Regions from separate parts of the Hypericibacter sp. genome, predicted to be linked through region 2. Evidence: riboswitches for the same ligand, from Rfam matches in the RefSeq annotation. Region 2 holds a riboswitch; the other holds the start of a gene.
What was found. Region 2 has a riboswitch for cobalamin ahead of ACREE8_RS18370 (hypothetical protein). Riboswitches for the same ligand answer to the same signal wherever they lie in the genome.

Region 1: another riboswitch for cobalamin. It lies ahead of cobU (bifunctional adenosylcobinamide kinase/adenosylcobinamide-phosphate guanylyltransferase); the one in region 2 lies ahead of ACREE8_RS18370 (hypothetical protein).

What each region holds. Positions count from the first base shown of each region.
Region 1 is NZ_JBOHKS010000019.1:28,260-31,989, forward strand. It holds gene ACREE8_RS01300 (hypothetical protein) at 1-215, opposite strand, end outside; cobalamin riboswitch at 707-889, shown strand; gene cobU (bifunctional adenosylcobinamide kinase/adenosylcobinamide-phosphate guanylyltransferase) at 916-1,473, shown strand; gene cobW (cobalamin biosynthesis protein CobW) at 1,470-2,534, shown strand; gene cobN (cobaltochelatase subunit CobN) at 2,566-3,730, shown strand, end outside.
Region 2 is NZ_JBOHKS010000234.1:3,931-7,660, forward strand. It holds gene panC (pantoate--beta-alanine ligase) at 1-629, shown strand, start outside; gene ACREE8_RS18360 (CbtA family protein) at 712-1,479, opposite strand; gene ACREE8_RS18365 (CbtB domain-containing protein) at 1,509-1,694, opposite strand; gene ACREE8_RS18370 (hypothetical protein) at 1,691-2,044, opposite strand; cobalamin riboswitch at 2,156-2,368, opposite strand; gene gpt (xanthine phosphoribosyltransferase) at 2,602-3,081, opposite strand; gene ACREE8_RS18380 (DUF4864 domain-containing protein) at 3,135-3,569, opposite strand; gene ACREE8_RS18385 (hypothetical protein) at 3,726-3,730, opposite strand, start outside.

The DNA.
Region 1 (3,730 bases), on a different contig from region 2:
GTGCAATTTTCCGTCGTCGCGGTGTTGGTGCAGATGCTGGAGTTGGGATCGGAAGTCACGGCCTTCGTGGTGGTCTTGGCTTCGTGCACGTCGGTCTGCGCAGCCTGCGACTTGTTGGGCTTGTCGCTGCTGGCATTGGCAGCCATGGCGAGGCTCGCGCCGCCGAGACCGAAGAGAATGACCAGGGCGGGAAGCAGAGTGAATGAGCGAATCACGATTGACCTCTGTAGTTGGCACCGGAGTTCCGGCGGCGATGGGCCCCCGCCGCGAGAGGTGGCGAGCCTTACCGACATCGCAAGTGAGGCGATGTGTCTGCAGCCCTGATTACCGCAAGGTCATGTCGGGCGAGGCGATTTCATCCCAATGCCGAAACCGCAGGAGGATGACTTCGACGTGATTCTTAGTGCCCCTGGTTTGAGGAGGGGCGGCGGGACCGCGGGGGGAATGACCGGCGGTCCCGCCTGGGCAGGGCCAAGTCACGATCGGGCGGGGCAGCCATTCAGTCGCCGGACTGATGCCCGACCGCGAGGGCCCTGCCGTTCCATTCCAGGTCTGCTCGCGCTTCGGAACAAACCCAGAAAAGCCCGTCGGCAGAGGGCCTTTCAGGTGGTTCCAGGGGAAGCCACCCAAGGTTCACGGCATGGCCGGCCAAACCCTGCGCCGGCGCGCCGGCCAAGGGGGTTCGGCGCTGGCCTTGGGGGGAGGGTTCCTGTAGGTTCGGCCCCGGTCCAAGCCAGGGAAGCCGGTCGATTCCGGCGCTGCCCCCGCAACTGTGAGCGGCGAGGCCCGACGGCATGTAAAGCCACTGGTTCCCGATGTCGGGAGCTGGGAAGGCGCCGTCGGCCGACAACCCGCGAGCCAGGAAACCTGTTTGGCCGATCCAGAACACCGATCCTCGGAGGGAGGGGAGGCCTGATGCGCGTTTCTGCAGGGCTTCAATCGTCATCGTCCGGCCTGAGTCTCACCGGCAGCGTTCTTCTGCTGGGTGGTGCGCGTTCGGGCAAGAGCCGTTATGCCGAGGCGCTGCTCGCCAACGCGAATCCGCGGACCTATATCGCGACCGCCGAAGCGGGCGATGCCGAAATGGTCGAGCGCATCCGCCTCCATCGCGAGCAGCGTGGGCCCGGCTGGGTCACGCGCGAGGCACCCCTCGATCTGCCGGCAGCGATCCGCGCCGAAAGCGGCGTCTTGCTGGTCGATTGCCTGACGCTCTGGCTCAGCAATCTCATGGAGCAGGAGCACGACATCGATGGCGCGACCGAAGCGCTTTGCGCCGCGATCCAGCGGCCCGGCGGCCCGGTCGTGCTGGTATCGAACGAGGTGGGGCTCGGCATCGTGCCGGAGAGCTCGCTTGCCCGTGCCTTCCGCGACCATGCGGGTCGCCTCCATCAACATGTCGCCGCTGTCGCCGACCGCGTGATCTTCATCGCCGCCGGTCTGCCGCTAGCCCTCAAAGGAGAATTGCCGAAATGATCGTCAAGCCGCCGCTCGTTTCGCTAAGTCGGGCGCGCATTCCCGCCACCATCGTCACCGGATTTCTGGGGGCGGGGAAGACCACGCTGATCCAGAACCTGATCAAGTCGGCGAACGGGCGCCGGCTGGCGCTGGTCATCAACGAGTTCGGCGAGCTCGGCGTCGATGGCAGCATCCTCAAGGCCTGCGCCATCGAAGGCTGCCCCGAGGAGAACATCGTCGAGTTGGCCAATGGCTGCATCTGCTGCACGGTCGCCGACGATTTCCTGCCCACCATCGAGGCGCTGCTCGACCGTCCGAATCCGCCCGAGCATATCGTGATCGAAACCTCGGGCCTGGCGCTGCCCAAGCCGCTGGTGAAGGCCTTCGCCTGGCCGGAAGTGCGCGCGCGCGTCACGGTCGACGGCGTGATCGCGGTGGTGGACGGGCCGGCCGTGGCCGCGGGACGCTTTGCCGAAAATCCGGCCGCGGTCGATCGCCAGCGCGCCGCCGACGCGGCGCTCGATCATGAAAGCCCGCTGGCCGAGGTGTTCGAGGACCAGATCGCCTGCGCCGATCTGGTGGTGCTGAACAAGATCGACCTCATGGATGGGCCGATGCGGGCGAAGGCCGAGGCAGCGATCAATGCCGAGCTGGGCCGCGCGGTGAAGATCCTGCCGGCAAGCTTCGGGCGGATCGATGCCAAGACGCTGCTGGGCATCGAGGCCGCGGCCGAAGACGATCTGGCGTCGCGGCCCTCGCATCACGAGCTCGAGGGCGAGGATCACGACCATGACGATTTCGAGAGCTTCTCCTTGACCTTGCCGATGCTGCGCACGCCCGAGGAATTGCTCGCACGCCTCAAGCCCCTGATCGAACGCCACGACATCCTGCGGGTGAAGGGGTTCCTCGCCGTCGGCGGCAAGGAGATGCGTCTCTTGCTGCAAGGCGTGGGTGCGCGGCTGCAGCATTATTACGATCGGCCCTGGGCGGCGGACGAGGCGCGCGACAGCCGGCTGGTGGTGATCGGGCTCAAGGGGCTCGACCGCGCCGCGATCGCGGCCGCGCTCGGCGCCGCCTGATCCGGCAGCCGGTCGGGGTTCGCGACAGCTCATGCATCTTCTCGCCGCACGTCCCGGGACGATCGCCGACGGCATGTCGGCGGTCGATCTGCTGCAGACGCCGGGCGAGATCGTCCTTTTGTCGGCGGCCGACACCGAGCTGGCCTGTCTCGCCGAGGCGCACCGTCTGCAAGGCGCGGGGGCGCCCAGCCTGCGGCTCGCCAATCTGCTGTTCCTCGGCCACAACATGTCGGTCGATCTCTATCTCGAGAAGACGCTCGCCCAGGCGCGCCTGGTGATCGTTCGCCTGCTGGGCGGCGAGCGCTATTGGCCCTATGGTGTGGAGCAATTGTCGGCGCTGGCGCGCGAGCGCGGCATCGCGGTCGCCTTCCTGCCGGGCGATGACAAACCCGATCCCGAGCTGGCGCGCCGCTCGACCTTGCCGGCCGAGGCCTTGGACCGGCTCTGGCGCTATCTGGTCGAGGGCGGCATCGAGAATGCCGGCCAGATGCTGGATTATGCGGCGGGCCTGATCGGCCATGGCCGGCCCTGGCGCGAGCCCAAGCCGCTGCTGAAGGCCGGGCTCTACGGGCCGGGCCTCACCGAGCCCGGCTTGGATGATCTGCGGGCGTGCTGGCAAGGCGGACGGCCGGTGGCGTTTGTCGTGTTCTATCGCGCGTTGCTGCAGGCGGGTCAGCTTGACGCGATCAATGGGCTGATCGAGGCGCTGGGTCGCGCTGGGCTCGATGCGCTGCCGGTGCATGTGGCGAGCCTCAAGGATCCGCTGGCGTCGGGCCTGATCGAGAAGCTCTCGGCCGAGGTCAAGCCCGACGTGATCCTCAACGCGACCGCCTTCGCCTTGTCGCAACCGGGTGCCGTCCGTATCGCCACGCCCTTCGATGGCGCCGATTGCCCGGTGTTCCAGGTGGTGCTGTCCTCGGGCGGCGAGGCCGAGTGGCGCGAGGGCACGAACGGGCTGGCCGCACGCGATATCGCCATGCATGTGGCGCTGCCGGAAGTCGATGGGCGCATCCTGACGCGCGCCGTCGCCTTCAAGGCGGAAGCGCGGCGCGACGAGGCGACCCAATGCGGCATCGTCACCCAGCGGCCGGTCAAGGACCGTCTCGATTTCGTGGCCGATCTCGCCGCGGGCTGGGCGCGGCTGCGGCGAACGGCGCCCGCCTCGCGCCGGGTGGCGCTCATTCTCGCCAATTATC
Region 2 (3,730 bases):
AGGCCAAGGATCGCGCGCTCTTGGCGACGGCCGGGTGCGATCTCCTGTTCGCGCCCTCGGTCGAGACCGTCTATCCGCAAGGCTTCTCGACAACGGTCGAGGTCAAGGGACTGACGCGCCATCTCGACGGGCCTTTCCGCCCGTCCCATTTCGCCGGCGTCGCCACCGTGGTCTCGAAGCTGCTGCTGATGGCAGGACCGACCCGCGCCTATTTCGGCGAGAAGGATTTCCAGCAGCTCCAGGTGATCCGGCGCCTCGCGCGCGATCTCGACATTCCGACCCAGATCGTCGGCGTGCCGACGGTGCGCGAGGCCGATGGCCTGGCGCTTTCCTCGCGCAATCGCTACCTGACGCCGGCCGAGCGGCAGATCGCGGCCAAGCTGCCGCGGCTGATGCAGACGCTGGCGGCGCGGCTCGAAGGCGGCGCCGAGATCGAGGCGACGCTGATCCAGGCGCGTGGCGAGCTGCCGGCCGCCGGATTCGACCGGCTCGATTATCTCGATCTGGCGGACGAGGCGACTTTGACGCCGTCGGCCTCGCCGCAAGGCGCCGCCCGGCTCTTCGTCGCCGTCTGGATCGGCCGCACGCGCCTCATCGACAACTGGCCGCTGTCGCTTCCCGAGAACTGACGAGGCCCGAAAAATGAAAACCTCCCGGGGCTGTTCACCCGCGGGAGGCTTTCGATTCCGTCGCCGGAACCGTCCCTGAGGATCAGGCCGGCTTGACGAAGCGCTGGTAGAAATAGCCCGAGAGCGTGCCGAGCGCGGCCCAGAACACGAGGCTGGTGATGACCACCGCCACGATGAACTGATGGGCGATCGATTCCGGCGCGGCGCTTTCGGCGTGGTCGAGCTGCGGCGCGCCGACGATATGCGGCACCACCAGGAGGGCCAGGCCCGCCAGACACCAGAGCGGCTTGCGCCCGAAGAAGAGGCAGGCCAATCCGCCGCAAGCTGCGGCCACCGTGAAGACCCACCAGACCTGACGGGCCAGCAAGGGCGCTGCCTGCGTTCCCGGCACTTCCGGCGGCAAGCCCAGGCCCGGCGCCAGGGTGAAGGCGACGAAGCCGGCGAGACCCCAATAGAGCCCGGTCTGCCAGTTCATCGCGCCGCCCCGCAGCGCGAAGGCCGAGACCAGCAGCAGCGCGAAGCCGACGCCGGTCAGGAGATCCGCCAGCACGGTGAAGGCATTGCGCTGGAAGCCGTCTGCCGGCTCCCATTCGCCCGCCTCATGTTCCATGCCGGGCATGTTCGCCATGCTGCTGTCGGCCGCGCTGGCCGCGGTCGAGCTGCCGTCGGTGGGTGTGGTGGGTGTCGTGGTCGTGCTGGCCGTGGCTTCGGCGGCGTCGGCCGCCTTCTCATAGACTTCGGCCTTCAGGATCACCGGCACGGTCGAGACCTGATGCACGACGGTCACGAACGCGCCGGCGATCAGTCCCGCCGCGGCGGCGGCGAAGATCAGTTTGCGAAGGAGTTCCATGGATGTGCCCCTTTTTGGGGCTGCCTGGATCAGTGGCAGGGGAACGCGTTCGAGTGCCGCACGTCATGGGCGGCATTGTGGAACGCGCTGACATGCGAGAAGCCGACGCCGAAAATCAGGAAGGCGCCGAGGAAGGCGGCGAAGGCGACGGCCATGGCGCGGCTGGCGACGGAAACATCTGTACGGCCGTCGGCGTGGGTACGGGTCGTGTTCACGTAAGGGACTCCCCAAAAGCTGGATGATGATGGAAACGGGAACGGCGCCGCTCGCCGGCAAACTGCGCGAGGCGGCTCAAGGAGAACTGGCTGACGACATCGAGGAGTTGATGCAGCGGCGCCGACAAGGTCGGCCCCGGAGATCCGCTCTGATAGTCGAGGACGGCGCGGGCCGCCCGGGCCGGGTCGAGATCGTCGGGCAGCGACATCACCCAATCCAGCAGGTTGAGGCGGTCCTCGTCCTGGCGATGGGTGTCGAGCACCAGCAGCAGATCGAACAGAGCGGCTGCGGGAATCTCGGCGCTGCCGGCGGTCGGGCCGGAAGGGGCGGAACGGGCGTCAGCGACCACGGGATTCGCCTCCGGATCGAACCGGGAGCGGCGTCGCCTGGGCGGATCTGCACCAAAGAATCGTCGGGATGATGGTCATGGCTTCCTCCAGGGCACCCCGCCCCGATGTTGAAATCCAATCCCTCGATGGCAGGTCTCCTGGCTCGCGGGTCGCTGCCTGACGCCGGACCTTCCCGGTTTCCCAGTGGTCGTGAAGGCAACAGGCTCGCCGCTTACAGTTGCGGGGGCAGCCACGGTTTTGGCCCCGATTGGGTCGTCCACACCGTGTTCCCTTTTGATCCCCTGGAATTCATCCGTCGGGGAACCATCGAGAATCGGACGGTGCCACCCTGAATCACCGGGTGTCAAGCGAAGGGAGGGGACGGAGATCAAGCGGCACACCAGCGACCGTTTTGCATGCGGATGCGACGGGGCAAGGGGGATGCAGGGTGGGTGCGCGGGCGCCGGCGCGGCTTGAGTGATTCGCGCCAATTTTCAATCGGGCGGGCCCGCCCAAGTTTTCAAACGAAGCGCAACACCGGATCGGCCGGTCGCCAGCGGAACGAGCCCTTGGCCGCTCACCCGTTCCGGCGCTTGGCGATCGGCTGGATGAATTGCGGCTCGATGTCCCAGGGGAACAGGATCCAGGTGTCCTGGCTGACCTCGGTCACATAGGTGTCGACCAGCGGCTTACCGGCGGGCTTGGCGTAGATGGTCGCGAAATGGGCCTTGGGCAGCATCTCGCGGACCGCCCGGGCGGTACGGCCGGTATCGACCAGATCGTCCACGATCAGCCAGTTCTGGCCGTCGCCGGGGACGCCCTTGAGCACCTTGAGCTGGCCCTGGCTGAATTCGTCATAGCTGATGATGCAGACCGTATCGATCAGCCGGATATCGAGCTCGCGCGCCACGATCGCGGCCGGCACCAGTCCGCCGCGCGTCACGGCCGCGATCCCGGTGAAGGGACCCATTTCCGACAGCCGCCAGGCCAGCGCCTTGGCGTTGCGATGCAGCTCTTCCCAGGTGACCGGGAAACTCTTGTCCGGCGGTGCGCTCATGGCCGGCACTTCTCCAGCACCGGCCGGGTGCCGTCAAGGGCGTGCGCGGGCGCTCAGACGCTCTGGTCGGGCGCCTGGGTCATATAGACGCCGTTGATCCGCCAGGAGCCGTCAGGCTGCTTCTGCATGAGATAGATCATCAAAACCGGGACGCCGTCCGGGCCGACCACCCGCACATTCTGGACCGGTCCGACATCCTCGACCGACAGCTCCTCGAACTCGACCGATTTCGGCCGGTAGACCTGCGGATAGCCGGTCTTGACCATGGCCATGAAGTTGCCCGGGTCGCCGAACTTCTGCTGGATCGAGGGCGAGGCGAAACCGAAGGCGGTGGCGCCATCGTCATGCCGGAACGCGTCGATCTGGTTTTCGATCACCTGATGGATGGCGCTGGCATCGGCCGGTGCCAGGCTTTCGTCGCCGGCCCGGGCTGCGAGCGGCGCCGACAGAGCCCAGCCGAGCGCCAAAGCCGCAAGGAGAACCCGCATCTGTCCCTCCTACCGGGCGCCTTTCAGCGGGACGCCCTTCATCGAGACTAGGTCCGGGGGCGGGGCTTCCAAGGCCCCGGGGCGGGGCGCCCAAAAAGAAACCGGCGCCTGGAGGGCGCCGGTTTCGTCGTCGGGTTATGAGGTGAGTGTAGAGGTCTATC